One region of the Streptomyces sp. NPDC058052 genome, then DNA from elsewhere that is predicted to be linked to it. Evidence: predicted binding sites of a transcription regulator. Region 1 holds the regulator's gene; each other region holds the start of a gene.

Region 1 (5,322 bases):
GCGGCAGTCGTCGGTCTCGCCGAGCGGGGTCGCGTACCAGCCGGCCTCGCCGGCGAGCTGGTGGCGGTAGACCTCGATGGCCGCGGGGTCGACCGAGGGGCCGGTCTGGGGCATGAAGACGTTGACGCCGAAGGGGTGTCCGGTCAGTCCACGGACCTGCTTGATCTCCTGGTAGAGGCTGCCGGCCGTCTTGTACCCGGCGGCGAGGAAGCCGAGCGCGCCCGCCTCACCGACGGCTCCGACGAGCGCGGGACGGGAAGCGCCACCCGCCATGGGGGCCTGCACGATCGGGTACCGGAAGAGATCGTTCAGTGCGGTGGTGGACATATGGGCATCGTGTCATGCCCCTCCCCGGAGACGGGAAAGGGGCGGCACTCAGAGTGCCGCCCCTCTCACGCACCGGTCACGTACGCCCGTTGAACGCGTCCTTCAGCCGCGAGAACAGACCCTGCTGACCGGGCTGGAACTGGCCCGTGGGCCGCTCCTCGCCGCGCAGCTTGGCCAGTTCGCGCAGGAGGCGCTCCTGCTCGGGGTCGAGCTTGGTCGGGGTCTGCACCTCGACGTGGACGATCAGGTCGCCGCGGCCGTTGCCCCGCAGGTGCGTGATGCCCCGGCCGTGCAGCGGAACCGACTGGCCCGACTGCGTGCCCGGGCGGATGTCGATCTCCTCCAGGCCGTCGAGCGTCTGGAGCTGCACCTTCGTGCCGAGCGCGGCCGCCGTCATCGGCAGGGTGACCGTGCAGTGCAGGTCGTCGCCGCGCCGCTGGAAGACCTCGTGCGGGGTCTCCTGGATCTCGACGTACAGGTCGCCGGCGGGGCCGCCGCCAGGGCCGACCTCGCCCTCGCCCGCGAGCTGGATCCGGGTGCCGTTGTCGACACCGGCCGGGATCTTCACCGTCAGCGTGCGGCGCGACCGGACCCGGCCGTCGCCCGCGCACTCGGGGCACGGGGTCGGGACGACCGTGCCGAAGCCCTGGCACTGCGGGCAGGGCCGGGAGGTCATGACCTGGCCGAGGAACGACCGGGTGACCTGCGAGACCTCGCCGCGGCCGCGGCACATGTCACAGGTCTGCGCGGAGGTGCCGGGGGCGGCACCCTCACCCGAACAGGTGGTGCAGACGACGGCCGTGTCGACCTGGATGTCCTTGGTGGTGCCGAAGGCCGCCTCGTTGAGGTCGATCTCCAGGCGGATCATGGCGTCCTGGCCGCGGCGGGTCCGCGAGCGCGGGCCGCGCTGCGAGGCCGTGCCGAAGAAGGCGTCCATGATGTCGGAGAAGTTGCCGAAGCCACCGGCCCCGAACCCGCCCGCGCCCCCGCCGCCGGAGGCGGAGAGGGGGTCGCCGCCGAGGTCGTAGACCTGCTTCTTCTGCGGGTCCGACAGGACCTCGTAGGCGGCGTTGATCTCCTTGAACCGCTCCTGCGTCTTCGGGTCCGGATTGACGTCCGGGTGAAGCTCGCGGGCGAGGCGGCGGAAAGCCTTCTTGATCTCGTCCTGGGACGCGTCGCGGCGTACGCCGAGTGTGGCGTAGTAGTCCGTGGCCACTTACGACTCCGCCAGGATCTGTCCGACGTAACGTGCCACTGCGCGTACCGCTCCCATCGTTCCGGGGTAGTCCATGCGGGTCGGTCCGACCACGCCGAGTTTGGCGACTGCCTCGCCGCCCGAACCGTAGCCGACCGAGACGACGGACGTGGAGTTCAGTCCCTCGTAGGCGTTCTCGTGCCCGATGCGTACGGTCATGCCCGATTCCTTGACCTCGCCGAGCAGCTTGAGGAGCACGACCTGCTCCTCGAGCGCCTCCAGGACGGGCCTGATCGTCAGGGGGAAGTCGTGTCCGAAGCGGGTGAGATTGGCGGTGCCGCCGATCATCAGCCGCTCCTCGTGCTCCTCCACGAGCGTCTCCAGGAGGGTCGCCAGCACGGTCGAGACCGTGGCGCGGTCCTCGGGTTCCTCGAAGGACTCGGGGAGGTCCTGCACCAGCTGCGGCACGTCGGCGAAGCGACGGCCGCCGACCCGGCTGAGGAGCCGGGCCCGCAGATCGGCGAGGGAGGTCTCGCCGAAGGGCGCGGGGCAGTCGATCACCCGCTGCTCGACCCGCCCGGTGTCCGTGATCAGCACGAGCATCAGCCGGGCCGGGGCCAGCGACAGCAGCTCGACGTGCCGGATGGAGGAGCGGGTCAGCGACGGGTACTGGACGACGGCGACCTGCCGGGTCAGCTGCGCGAGCAGCCGCACCGTGCGGCCCACGACGTCGTCGAGGTCCACGGCGCCGTCGAGGAAGTTGTGGATGGCGCGCCGCTCGGGGGTCGAGAGCGGCTTGACGCCGGCCAGCCGGTCCACGAAGAGCCGGTAGCCCTTGTCCGTGGGGATCCGGCCCGCGCTGGTGTGGGGCTGGGCGATGTACCCCTCCTCCTCCAGCACCGCCATGTCGTTGCGCACGGTGGCGGGCGACACGCCGAGCTTGTGACGCTCGGTGAGCGCCTTGGAACCGACCGGTTCCTCCGTCCCGACATAGTCCTGGACGATGGCGCGCAGCACCTCGAGTCTGCGTTCGCTCAGCACGCGCACACCTCCCGCTCCAGCCGTTCCGGTTGCTCCGCTTTTGGCACTCACCCTGTCCGAGTGCCAGGAATCCCCCGGCCAGTGTACGGCCGGGCCCGTCGCTCCTGGCAAGGAGGCGGACCCGCTAGCGTCGGCCCCATGCACATCGACGAGGCGGTCTGGGCGGCTCAGGGGTGGGAACGGCTCGCGGACGGGGTCGGCCGCAGACGGCTCCCCGGCTGGGACGCGACGACCGGACTGGTCGTGGGAGAACGGGCGGTGCTGCTGTACGACACCGGCTCCTCGCTCGCCGAGGGCGCCGCGATCCGGGCCCAGGCGGAGGCGATCACCGGCGGCCGGCGCGTGACGCACATCGCACTCGGCCACCCCCACTTCGACCACGTCCTCGGCACCGCCGCCTTCGCCGGCGCGGAGGTCTTCGGCGCGGTCGGCACCGACGACCTCCTCGCCTCCGACCGGACCCGCGCGGAGCTGTACACGGACGCGGTACGCCACGGGGCCGACGAGCGGGCCGCGGCCGCGGCGACGGAGGCGCTGGTGGCCCCGCGCTCCACCGTCACCGGCGAGTGGACGCTCGACCTCGGCGGCCGGCAGGTCCTCCTCGCCAACGTGGGTCCCGGCCACACCGGCCACGACCTGGTCCTCCTGGTCCCGGGCGAGCGCGAGACCGTCTTCTGCGGCGACCTGGTCGAGGAGTCCGGCGAACCGCAGGCGGGCCCCGACGCGATCGGCGGCCGCTGGCCCGACGCCCTCGACCGCCTCCTCGCCCTCGGCGGCGAGGACGCCCAGTACGTCCCGGGCCACGGCGCGGTCGTCGACGCGGCCTTCGTCCGACGCCAGCGCGATGAACTGGCACGCCGCTTCCAGGTGTCGTAGCGTCCCCGGAATGCGCAGCTACGACCCGGACCTGACGCCCTCCTGGAAGAAGCAGGCCCCCGCCCCCGAGGTCCCGGCCGAACCGGACCTGGTGGTGGAGGAGGTCTCGACCGGTTTCTGCGGGGCCGTGATCCGCTGCGAGGCGGGCACGGTGACGCTGGAGGACCGCTTCGGCAAGCACCGGGTCTTCCCGCTGGACCCGCGCGGCTTCCTCCTGGAGGGCCGCGTGGTGACCCTGGTGCGCCCCGTGTCCGGCGGACCGGCCCGCCCGGCCCGTACGGCCTCGGGCTCGATCGCCGTCCCCGGCGCGCGCGCCCGGGTGGCGCGGGCGAGCCGCATCTACGTGGAGGGCCGCCACGACGCCGAGCTGGTCGAGCGGGTCTGGGGCGACGACCTGCGCGTCGAGGGCGTGGTGGTGGAGTACCTGGAGGGCGTCGACCACCTCCCGGAGATCGTCGCCGAGTTCGCCCCGGGCCCGGACGCCCGCCTCGGCGTCCTCGTCGACCACCTGGTCCCCGGCTCCAAGGAGTCCCGCATCGCCGCCGGGATCACCTCGCCCGACGTCCTGGTGGTCGGCCACCCGTACATCGACGTCTGGCAGGCGGTGAAGCCGTCCGTCCTCGGCATCCGGGCCTGGCCGGAGGTCCCCCGCGGCCAGGACTGGAAGACGGGCACCTGCCGGGCCCTGGGCTGGCCCTCCGACAACACGGGCGCGGTCTGGCAGGCGATCCTGAAGCGGGTCACGTCCTACAAGGACCTGGAGCCGGCCCTGCTGGGCGCGGTGGAGCGCCTGATCGACCACGTGACGGTGGCGTAGTCGCCCCGGCCGCACTCCTGCCGCGCCTCTGCCGCGGGGCACGGGCGGGCGCGACGGGAGGGCGCACGGGCCGCGCCGCCGCCCGGACCCGCCTCCGTCAGTCCACCAGGTCCCGCACCACCGCGTCGGCGAGCAACCGCCCCCGCAGCGTCAGCACGGCCCGCCCGGCGGCGTACGGCTCCGCGTCGAGCAGCCCGTCGGCCAGCGCCCTGCGCGAGGCGTCGAGCCCCGCGGGCTTCAGCAGCCCCAGCTCGACTCCCTCGCGCAGCCGCAGCTCCAGCAGGATCCGCTCGACCCGGCGGTCCTCGCCGGACAGCAGCTCACGGCCGGCGCCCGGCGACCTCCCGGCCCCGAGCGCGGCGGCGTACGCGCCGGGGTGCTTGACGTTCCACCAGCGCACCCCGCCCACGTGCGAGTGGGCGCCGGGTCCGGCGCCCCACCAGTCGGCGCCGCGCCAGTACAGCTCGTTGTGGAGGCAGCGCCCGGCGTCGGAGGTGGCCCAGTTGGACACCTCGTACCAGGAGAACCCGGCCTTCTCGAACGCCTCGTCGGCGATCAGGTACCGGTCCGCGTGCACGTCGTCGTCGGTCATCGGCACCTCCCCGCGCCGGATCCGCCGCGCGAGCTGCGTCCCCTCCTCGACGATCAGCGCGTAGGCGCTGACGTGGTCGGGTCCGGCCCCGATGGCCGCGTCCAGGGAGGCCCGCCAGTCGTCGTCGGACTCGCCGGGGGTGCCGTAGATCAGGTCCAGGTTCACGTGGTCGAACCCGGCGGCCCGCGCCTCCGCGACGCACGCCTCCGGCCGGCCGGGCGTATGGGTCCGGTCGAGGATCTTCAGCACGTGCGGCCGGGCGCTCTGCATGCCGAAGGAGATCCGGTTGAAGCCGCCGGCCCGCAGCTCCTCCAGATACGCCGGGTCCACGGACTCCGGGTTCGCCTCGGTCGTGACCTCGGCGTCCTCGGCGAGCCCGAACTCGTCCCGGATCGCCCCCAGCATCCGGACGAGGTCGCCGGCGGCCAGCAGCGTCGGCGTACCGCCGCCGACGAAGACGGTCCGCACCGGCCG
Region 2 (5,322 bases), on a different contig from region 1:
GCTTCGCCGTGCCGGCCGGGGCGACGCTGCGGGACGGGGGCCACTACTTCGTCGCGTACGGCATGGGCGCCGCGCTCATCTTCTGGATCAACGGCCTGATCGGGCTGTTCAAGTCCGTCGGGCACTACCGGATGGCGATCAGGACCGTCCCGCTGCGGCCGGGTGCCCGATCAGCATCGTCGGGGCCCCCGCGACACGTGTGAGCAGGACCGTCGCCGAGTGCGGGCCCTTCGGCCGCACCTTCCGGCGGATCTCCTCGGGCTCGACGGCCGAGCCGCGCTTCTTCACGGTCAGCGTGCCCACCTCGCGCTCCCGGAGCAGGGCCTTCAGCTTCTTGAGGTTGAAGGGCAGCACGTCGGTGATCTCGTAGGCGGAGGCGTACGGGGTGGGGGTCAGGGTGTCGGCGGTGACGTAGGCGATCGTCGGGTCGATCAGGCCGCCGCCCAGCTCCTCGGCGGCCTCGGCGACCAGATGGGCGCGGATGACGGCGCCGTCCGGCTCGTAGAGGTAGCGGCCGACCGGGCGGACCGCCGGGTCGGGCAGACCGCGGCCGGTGAGGGTGGCGCCGGACGGCAGCAGGGTGGCGCGGCGGGCGCCCGGCTCCGTGCCGAACCAGAGGACCGCCTCCTTCACGTCGCCGCCGTCCGAGATCCACTCGGCCTCGGCCTCCGCGGGGACGGTCTCGTGGGGGATGCCGGGGGCGATCTTCAGCGCCGCGCGCGGGGCCTTGCGGGCGGCCTCCATGGCCCAGGAGAGCGGCGGGGAGTACGCCTCGGGGTCGAAGATCCGGCCCCGGCCGCCGCGCCGCGCCGGGTCGACGAAGACGGCGTCGTACGGGCTGGTGTCGATCTCGGTGACGTCGGCGCAGCGGACCTCGATCAGCTCCGCGAGGCCGAGCGCGGCGGCGTTGGCGCGGGCGACCTCGGCGGTGAGCGGGTCGCGGTCGACGGCGAGGACGGAGATGCCGGCGCGGGCGAGCGCGAGCGCGTCGCCGCCGATCCCGGAGCAGAGGTCGGCGACTCCGGTGACGCCGAGGGCCTTGAGCCGGGCGGCGCGGTAGGTGCCGACGGTCGCGCGGGTGGACTGCTCGACGCCGTTCGGCGTGAAGTACATGCGGTACGCGTCCTCGGCGCCGAACTTCGCCACCGCCCGCTGCCGCAGCCGGGCCTGCCCGAGCGCCGCCGAGACCAGCGCGGCGGGGTGGTCGCGGCGCAGCCGGGAGGCGACCGCCAGTTCCTGGGCGGGGTCGTAGTCGCGCAGGGCGGCGAGGAGCGTCTGGCCCTCGGGGGAGAGCAGGGCGTGGAAGGCGGCGAGGTCGGTCACCCGTCCCATTGTGCTGCCTCGGGCCGGCGGGGCCGGGCTGTGGGCCGGGCGGGGGACGGTGCGGCGGGTACGGCGGTGTCGTGGCCGGACGGGGCGGTCGCGCTGACAGGATGCGGCGCCATACCGGTCGTACGACAAAAGGAAGAAATGATGGCAAAGGGTCAGCCGCGTCGTGCCCTGGGTGCCGCGCTCCTCGTCGCCGCGCTCACCTCCACCGCCGCCTGCGCGGGCGGCTCCGAACCCGGGTCCTCCGGCCCGCCCGCCCCCGCCGCCGGCCAGCAGGCCCCGGCGAAGACCGCCGCCCAGCTCGCCCGCGAGAAGAAGGCCGCGCTGGCCGAGCGGCGGGCCGTCCGGGCCGCCGCCGCGAAGAAGTGGGGCCTCAAGCTGACCCCCCTCGAAGCGCCCGCCCCGCCGCGGACCAAGCCGAGGATCACCACCCGGAAGGGCTTCGAGACCGACGGCGAGGGCCTCCCGCCCGTCTTCACCACGGTCCCCACCAAGGAGAAGGTCGTCTTCCTGACGATCGACGACGGCGCCGAGAAGGACCCCGAGCTCATCCGGATGATGAGCGACCTGAAGATCCCGTACAGCGCCTTCCTCAGCGACTACGTGGTCAGCGACGACTACCCCTACTTCGCGCGGATGCAGAAGTCGCAGCCGGGCGGGGTCGCGCTCCACAACCACACGCTGAACCACAAGTACCTGCCCGGACTCTCCTACGCGCGCCAGAAGCGGGAGATCTGCGGGATGCAGGACGTCATCGAGAAGAAGTACGGCAAGCGCCCCGAGCTCTTCCGGCCCCCGTACGGCAACTACAACGAGGACACCCTGCGCGCCGCGAAGTCCTGCGGCGTCAAGGCCGTCCCGCTCTGGGCCTCCGAGGCGTTCCCCGACCACATGGAGTGGCGCGAGTGGGACCGCGACCTGCACCCCGGCGACATCGTCCTCACCCACTTCCGCGGCGAGGAGGACTGGAAGGGCAGCATGCCCGACATGATCCGCCGGGTGATGAACGTGATCACGTCCAAGGGCTACGCGGTCGGCAAGCTGGAGGACTACGTATGAGGCTCCGCCCGCTCGTGGTCGCGGCCCTGCTGCTGGGCCTCACCGGCTGCGCCTCCGCCGTCGACCCCCTCGAACGCCTCGGCCGCAAGGCGGTCGAGCGCGTCGGCGACCGGGAGGCGGGCGACACCGGGCGGGTCCGGGCGGAGGGCGCCGGGAGCTGAGCCCCCGGACCCGGCCGCACCCGGCCCGCGGCCACGGCGGCGGCGACGGCGGACAGCCCGGCCGGGCCGGCCCCGCCACGCGCCGGCCGTGGCTCCGCAGCGCCCGGCCGGCCGCCGCCGCGATCACGGTGAGGGCGGGATCGGCGGACGGGTGGACCCGGGGCCGGGGAGGCTCCTGCCCGCACCTTCGTACGGAACACCGGCCTCCGCCCGCACGTTCCCCCGATCGAGGCCGGATCGCGGCGCGGCCGGGCCCTCCCGGGACCGCCACGAGGTGAGGAATTGGCACTCCGCTTGACCGAGTGCTAATCGCGGTCATAGTCTCGGCTCTGGCACTCCCCACTGGAGAGTGCCAACACAGCGACGGGCAGGTCCGGCACCCGCGACGACGGATCCACCTGGTCGCCACCTCAGACAGTTAACCCCGCGAGATCTCCGAAGGGGGAGGTCGGATCGTGACGACCGTCAGCTCCAAGGTTGCCATCAAGCCGCTCGAGGACCGCATCGTGGTCCAGCCGCTCGACGCCGAGCAGACCACGGCCTCGGGCCTGGTCATTCCGGACACCGCGAAGGAGAAGCCCCAGGAGGGCGCCGTCCTCGCCGTGGGCCCGGGCCGCTTCGAGAACGGCGAGCGCCTGCCGCTCGACGTCAAGGTCGGCGACGTCGTGCTCTACAGCAAGTACGGCGGCACCGAGGTGAAGTACAACGGCGACGAGTACCTCGTCCTCTCGGCCCGCGACGTGCTCGCGGTCATCGAGAAGTAAGACGACGTACCTGCATTGAACCGCGCCCCTGACCCCTTGATCTCTTGGGCGTCCGGGGCGCGGTTTGTTTTCCCACACGATTTCCGAGAGGGCTGAATCGCTCCCATGGCGAAGATCCTGAAGTTCGACGAGGACGCCCGTCGCGCCCTTGAGCGCGGCGTCAACAAGCTGGCCGACACGGTGAAGGTGACGATCGGCCCCAAGGGCCGCAACGTCGTCATCGACAAGAAGTTCGGCGCCCCCACCATCACCAACGACGGTGTCACGATCGCCCGCGAGGTCGAGATCGAGGACCCGTACGAGAACCTCGGCGCCCAGCTCGTCAAGGAGGTGGCGACCAAGACCAACGACATCGCGGGTGACGGCACCACCACCGCCACCGTGCTCGCCCAGGCGCTCGTCCGCGAGGGTCTGCGCAACGTCGCCGCCGGCGCCTCCCCGGCCGCCCTGAAGAAGGGCATCGACGCCGCGGTCAAGGCCGTCTCCGACGAGCTGCTCGCCACCGCGCGCCCGATCGACGACAAGTCCGACATCGCCGCCGTCGCCGCGCTCTCCGCGCAGGACCAGCAGGTCGGCGAGCTCATCGCCGAGGCGATGGACAAGGTCGGCAAGGACGGTGTCATCACCGTCGAGGAGTCCAACACCTTCGGCCTGGAGCTGGAGTTCACCGAGGGCATGGCCTTCGACAAGGGCTACCTCTCCCCGTACATGGTCTCCGACCAGGAGCGTATGGAGGCCGTCCTCGACGACCCGTACATCCTGATCAACCAGGGCAAGATCTCCTCCATCCAGGACCTGCTGCCCCTCCTGGAGAAGGTCATCCAGTCCGGTGGCTCCAAGCCGCTGCTGATCATCGCCGAGGACGTCGAGGGCGAGGCGCTCTCCACCCTCGTCGTCAACAAGATCCGCGGCACCTTCAACGCCGTCGCCGTCAAGGCGCCCGGCTTCGGTGACCGCCGCAAGGCGATGCTCCAGGACATGGCCACCCTCACCGGTGCCACCGTCATCGCCGAGGAGGTCGGCCTCAAGCTCGACCAGGCCGGTCTGGACGTGCTGGGCACCGCCCGCCGCGTGACCGTCTCCAAGGACGACACCACCATCGTCGACGGTGGCGGCAAGTCCGAGGACGTCGTGGGCCGCGTCGCGCAGATCAAGGCCGAGATCGACGCCACGGACTCCGACTGGGACCGCGAGAAGCTCCAGGAGCGCCTCGCGAAGCTGGCCGGCGGCGTGTGCGTGATCAAGGTCGGCGCCGCCACCGAGGTGGAGCTGAAGGAGAAGAAGCACCGTCTCGAGGACGCCATCTCCGCGACCCGCGCCGCGGTCGAGGAGGGCATCGTCTCCGGCGGTGGCTCCGCGCTCGTCCACGCCGTGAAGGTGCTGGAGGACAACCTCGGCAAGACCGGCGACGAGGCCACCGGTGTCTCCGTCGTCCGCCGCGCCGCGGTCGAGCCGCTGCGCTGGATCGCCGAGAACGCCGGCCTGGAGGGCTACGTCATCACCTCCAAGGTCTCCGAGCTCGACAAGGGCCAGGGCTTCAACGCCGCCACCGGCGAGTACGGCGACCTGGTCAAGGCCGGCGTCATCGACCCGGTCAAGGTCACCCGCTCCGCCCTGGAGAACGCCGCCTCCATCGCCTCCCTGCTCCTCACCACCGAGACCCTCGTGGTGGAGAAGAAGGAGGAGGAGCCGGCGGACCACGGTCACGGCCACGGTCACGGTCACTCCCACTGACCCCTGACGCCCCGCGCGTCACGAGGCCCGGTGCTCCCGTCGCGGGAGCACCGGGCCTCGCCCGTTCCCCGGGCCCTGCCGGAGCCTTCCTCAGCCCTCCACCGCGCCGAGCTGTCCCATCAGCCCGAGCAGGTCGTACTGCCACCAGCCCTCGACGATCTTCCCGTCGTCGCGGAAGCGGTGGATGGTGGTCCCGGTCATGGTGACCTCCATCCCCGTCGGCTGGAGGCCCATGAAGTCCCCGACGTGGGTCCCCTTCCAGGTCCACCGGGTGC
Region 3 (5,322 bases), on a different contig from region 1:
CGCCGCCCGGGCCGGCTTCCGCTCCTGCGTCTTCATCCCGCACGACCTGGAGCAGGGCAAGGTCGTCATGGCCGGCGTGTACGGCGGTGACCTCGTCGCCATCGAGGGCAACTACGACGACGTCAACCGCTTCTGCTCGGAGCTCATCGGCGACCCGCTCGGCGAGGGCTGGGGCTTCGTGAACGTCAACCTCCGCCCGTACTACGGCGAGGGCTCCAAGACGCTCGCGTACGAGATCTGCGAGCAGCTCGGCTGGGTCATCCCCGACCAGCTCGTCATCCCGATCGCCTCCGGCTCCCAGCTCACCAAGATCGACAAGGGGCTCCAGGAGCTCATCAAGCTGGGTCTCGTCGAGGACAAGCCCTACAAGATCTTCGGCGCCCAGGCCGAGGGCTGCTCCCCGGTCTCCGCCGCCTTCAAGGCCGGCCACGACGTGGTCCGCCCGCAGAAGCCGAACACCATCGCCAAGTCCCTGGCGATCGGCAACCCGGCCGACGGCCCGTACGTCCTCGACATCGCCCGCCGCACCGGCGGCGCGGTGGAGGACGTGAACGACGAGCAGGTCGTGGAAGCCATCAAGCTGCTCGCCCGGACCGAGGGCGTCTTCGCCGAGACCGCGGGCGGTGTGACCGTCGGCGTGACGCGCAAGCTCGTCGAGGCCGGCCTCATCGACCCGAACCTCACGACCGTCGTCCTCAACACCGGCGACGGCCTCAAGACCCTCGACGCCGTGGCCGACAGCTCCCAGGCGACCGCCACCATCCGCCCGAGCCTGGACGCGTTCCGCGACGCGGGCCTGGCCCACTGAAAGGTCTGTGAAGCCACCATGGCCGTGAACGTCCGCATCCCCACCATCCTCCGCACCTACACCGGCGGGCTGTCCGAGGTCGCCGCCGAGGGCGCGACCCTCGCCGAGGTCATCGCCGACCTGGAGAAGAACCACACGGGCATCGCCGCCCGCGTCCTGGACGACCAGGGCAAGCTGCGCCGCTTCGTGAACGTCTACGTGAACGACGACGACGTCCGCTTCGAGCAGGGCCTGGAGACCGCCACGCCGGACGGCGCGGGCGTCTCGATCATCCCCGCGGTCGCCGGCGGCTGCTGATCCCCCACGGCCTTACCGGTCGGTACTGAATTGCCCCTTCCGCGAGAGAAAGCGGAGGGGGCAATTCTGCATGGTTGAGCGCGGTAGAGTTGGGGAAGTCCCCTCCGCCGCTCATGCCACGCGCATATGAGCCCGGCCCGGGACCTGACAAGAATGCGACAACCGGCGGCCGGAAAGCGCGCACACTCTGCCCCTTATGTGCCTTTCGCCCGGCCCGACTTGCCCCGCAATTCAAGGATTTCTTCCTGATTCCCCTTTCCGCTCCGCTCAGATTTCCCAGCGGATTGCCCTGTTGCAGAGGGCAGTTGGACAGATACATTCAGCGGCGGTCGACGCGTTCCGGCGCAGGTTCTGACCCGGGTCCGTGAAGTGCGGATCCGCGCAAGGGCCAGTAAGTAATAGGGGAGTTAGGCATGGCTCAGGGCACCGTCAAGTGGTTCAACGCGGAGAAGGGCTACGGCTTCATCGCGGTCGACGGTGGTGCGGATGTTTTCGTCCACTACAGCGCCATCCAGATGGATGGGTACCGCAGCCTCGAAGAGGGCCAGCGAGTCGAGTTCGAGATCTCGCAGGGCCAGAAGGGTCCGCAGGCGGACATGGTCAAGGTGACTGCCTGAGCGCGACGCGATCGGCCACCGACGCCAACGCCGTCGAGGGGCCCGCATCCCATGGGATGCGGGCCCCTCACGCGTTCCCGGGCGACCTGACGGTGTCACCGGAGGGGGCGCCCGATCCCCGAGAGTCGCTTGCACTCGCATGGGTCGAGTGCTAATCATTGGCGTTAGCACTCGGAAGGTGAGAGTGCTACGAGGATCGGGCAGACGAGGCCGCCGACCCGGGTGGGGCAAGGAACCACGCGGAACGCGGAGGCCGTCCGTCGCGGGCGTCGGCGCGGTCCTGGAGCGTTATCCACCCCATGTCCGGGAGGACCACTTCACATGGCCAAGATCATCGCGTTCGACGAGGAGGCCCGGCGCGGTCTCGAGCGCGGCATGAACCAGCTCGCTGACGCCGTCAAGGTCACCCTCGGCCCCAAGGGCCGCAACGTCGTCCTCGAGAAGAAGTGGGGCGCCCCCACGATCACCAACGATGGTGTCTCCATCGCCAAGGAGATCGAGCTCGAGGACCCGTACGAGAAGATCGGCGCCGAGCTGGTCAAGGAAGTCGCCAAGAAGACGGACGACGTCGCCGGCGACGGTACGACCACCGCCACCGTCCTCGCCCAGGCGCTCGTCCGCGAGGGCCTCCGCAACGTCGCCGCCGGCGCCAACCCGATGGCCCTCAAGCGCGGCATCGAGAAGGCCGTCGAGGCCGTCTCTGGCGCCCTGCTCGACCAGGCGAAGGAGGTCGAGACGAAGGAGCAGATCGCCTCCACCGCCTCCATCTCCGCCGCCGACACCCAGATCGGCGAGCTCATCGCCGAGGCCATGGACAAGGTCGGCAAGGAAGGCGTCATCACCGTCGAGGAGTCGCAGACCTTCGGTCTGGAGCTTGAGCTCACCGAGGGCATGCGCTTCGACAAGGGCTACATCTCGGCGTACTTCGCGACCGACATGGAGCGCATGGAGGCGGCGCTGGAGGACCCCTACATCCTCATCGTCAACTCCAAGATCTCCTCCGTGAAGGACCTCCTCCCGCTCCTGGAGAAGGTCATGCAGTCGGGCAAGCCCCTGCTGATCATCGCCGAGGACGTCGAGGGCGAGGCCCTGTCGACCCTGGTCGTCAACAAGATCCGCGGCACCTTCCGCTCCGTCGCGGTCAAGGCCCCGGGCTTCGGCGACCGCCGCAAGGCCATGCTCCAGGACATCGCCATCCTCACCGGCGGCACGGTCATCTCCGAGGAGGTCGGCCTCAAGCTGGAGTCGGCCGGTCTCGACCTGCTGGGCCGCGCCCGCAAGGTCGTCATCACCAAGGACGAGACCACCATCGTCGACGGTGCCGGTGACAGCGAGCAGGTCGCGGGCCGCGTGAACCAGATCCGCGCCGAGATCGAGAACAGCGACTCCGACTACGACCGCGAGAAGCTCCAGGAGCGCCTCGCGAAGCTCGCCGGCGGCGTGGCGGTCATCAAGGCCGGTGCCGCGACCGAGGTCGAGCTCAAGGAGCGCAAGCACCGCATCGAGGACGCCGTGCGCAACGCCAAGGCCGCCGTCGAGGAGGGCATCGTCGCCGGTGGCGGCGTGGCCCTGCTCCAGGCCGCCAGCGTCTTCGAGAAGCTGGAGCTGGACGGCGACGAGGCCACCGGTGCCGCGATCGTCAAGCTCGCCCTGGAGGCCCCGATCAAGCAGATCGCGGTCAACGCCGGCCTCGAGGGCGGCGTCGTGGTCGAGAAGGTCCGCAACCTCACCCCGGGTCACGGCCTCAACGCCGCGACCGGCGAGTACGTCGACCTGGTCGCCGAGGGCATCATCGACCCGGCCAAGGTGACGCGCTCCGCGCTGCAGAACGCCGCGTCGATCGCCGCGCTGTTCCTCACCACCGAGGCCGTCATCGCCGACAAGCCGGAGAAGGCCGCCGCGCCGGCCGGCGGCGGCATGCCGGGCGGTGACATGGACTTCTGATCCTGACGGATCGGTGGTTCATCGCTGAACGCGAACGCCGAGGGCGGCACTCCCCAGCAGGGGGGTGCCGCCCTCGGCGCGTTCCCGGGGGCTCACACGACGGGCCGTACGAGCGCCTCGGCGAGGGGTTCGCCGGTGCGCCGGGCCAGGGCCGTCCGGGCCTTCACCTCGGACAGGGTCCGGGGCCGGTAGCCGGGCCCGCACCCCTGGCAGCAGCTCGTGCGGAACCGCACGCCCGCGTGCAGCAGGACGGAGAGGACCCGCCACGCCTCGGTGTCCCGTCGCCTCGGGGGCTGGAAGGCGGAGCCGACGCCGGTCATCGGCTCGCCGCAGCGGGGGCAGGGGCGTTCGCCCGCGCCGTACCCCTGCTTGTAGGAGGCCCGGCAGGGCAGGCAGACGTACGAGGTCCGTTGGATTCCCATGGGGGAAGCGTAGGGACCGGGACGCCGGAGGGCCCGCGATTTCGGCGCCCGCGGCCGGACCGGGACCCTCCGCTTCCCGTCAGGTTTCGGCCAGTTGTACGATCGCGCCAGCCGGCAGGTGGGGGGCATCGGGCCGGCGCCCGCGCGGACCGCCGCGTCGTGCCGTCACCGCCGCGTGCCGCCACCGCGCCGCCGTCCCGCGTACCCCCCACGGCCCGACGCCATCGACGTTCCGCACGAGGGGACCCCTTTCTTGTCCGTCCGAAGAACCGTCGCGCTCGCCCTGAGCGCGACCCTGGCCCTCACCGGCCCCGCGGCCGTCACGGCCCCGGCCGCGGCGGCGGCCGAAACGGCGCCGTACGAGGTGACGATCCCGGCGCTCAGCGATCCCGAGGCCCCGGTCCACGGAAGTGTCGTGGGCGCCGGGACCGGCGTGCAGGTGTCCGGCCCCCGGCAGGTCCGCTGGCACAGCCTGAGCGGCGGCCGCATCGCCTACGCGCCGGCCTGTGAACCGGAGGAGTGGTACGGGTCCGGGGACGTGTTCGTCTGCCGCGACCCCTGGAGCGGATACGCCACCGTCCACGACTTCGCGACCGGCCGGACCTCCGAACTGTCCACCGAATCCGGCGAGGCGTGGGTGCCGGTCGTCGCCGGCCGGCACCTGGTCCGGTCCCAGGCAGGCTCCGACGGCGTCACCCTGTCCTTCCTCGGCTACGGCGAGAACGCCCCCGCCGACCGGGAGGTGCTCCTGCCGGGTGCCTCCTCGGGGCCGTGGGTCCTCGCCCAGGACGGCACGAGCGCGGTCCTCCGCTACCACGTCGGCGAGGACAGCGCCGTCGGACTGCTGGACTTCGCCGCCGGGACGGTCACCCCGCTGCCGTACGCCGGGGCACGGTCCGCCGCGCTCGACGCGCAGCGGATCGTCCTCGGCGGCACGACGGAAGCCGTCGTCCTCTCCCGTACCGACCCGACCGCCCCCGGCCGCGTCCTCGCGCTCCCGGAGCCCGCCGCGGACGGCACCGCGCGGCTCGACCTCGTGGGCGAGTGGCTCCTCGGCCGGGCCGCGCTCCCCGCGACGGACGAGAACCTCCCGTCGGCCGGGCTGTACGCCGTGCCGCTCGCCGGCGGCGCCGCCCGTGACCTCGGCATCACCCTCCGGGCCGAGGAGCCGGCCGGGCGCGGTCCGGACGGCGCGGTGTACGTGGTGGGCACGCCGGACGCGGGCGCGGTCGGC

What was found. The regulator HrcA, encoded in region 1, represses chaperone genes, less so after heat shock. The targets are predictions, from matches to a motif close to TTNGCACTCNGNNNNNCNGAGTGCNAA.
Region 2: a site for HrcA is predicted at 2,832-2,858, ahead of groES (co-chaperone GroES). Genes of this name have one in related genera too.
Region 3: a site for HrcA is predicted at 1,851-1,877, ahead of groL (chaperonin GroEL). Genes of this name have one in related genera too.

Annotation. Positions count from the first base shown of each region.
Region 1 is NZ_JBHVRX010000010.1:222,248-227,569, forward strand. It holds gene ACFVU3_RS17020 (nitronate monooxygenase) at 1-327, opposite strand, end outside; gene dnaJ (molecular chaperone DnaJ) at 404-1,543, opposite strand; gene hrcA (heat-inducible transcriptional repressor HrcA) at 1,544-2,563, opposite strand; gene ACFVU3_RS17035 (MBL fold metallo-hydrolase) at 2,702-3,439, shown strand; gene ACFVU3_RS17040 (DUF3097 domain-containing protein) at 3,450-4,256, shown strand; gene hemW (radical SAM family heme chaperone HemW) at 4,354-5,322, opposite strand, start outside.
Region 2 is NZ_JBHVRX010000017.1:48,734-54,055, reverse strand. It holds gene ACFVU3_RS23035 (hypothetical protein) at 1-203, shown strand, start outside; gene ACFVU3_RS23030 (methyltransferase domain-containing protein) at 139-1,332, opposite strand; gene ACFVU3_RS23025 (polysaccharide deacetylase family protein) at 1,474-2,388, shown strand; gene ACFVU3_RS23020 (hypothetical protein) at 2,385-2,549, shown strand; gene groES (co-chaperone GroES) at 3,005-3,313, shown strand; gene groL (chaperonin GroEL) at 3,419-5,047, shown strand; gene ACFVU3_RS23005 (ester cyclase) at 5,138-5,322, opposite strand, start outside.
Region 3 is NZ_JBHVRX010000026.1:103,644-108,965, forward strand. It holds gene thrC (threonine synthase) at 1-808, shown strand, start outside; gene ACFVU3_RS29655 (MoaD/ThiS family protein) at 827-1,105, shown strand; gene ACFVU3_RS29660 (cold-shock protein) at 1,519-1,722, shown strand; gene groL (chaperonin GroEL) at 2,044-3,666, shown strand; gene ACFVU3_RS29670 (deoxyxylulose-5-phosphate synthase) at 3,759-4,088, opposite strand; gene ACFVU3_RS29675 (FG-GAP-like repeat-containing protein) at 4,342-5,322, shown strand, end outside.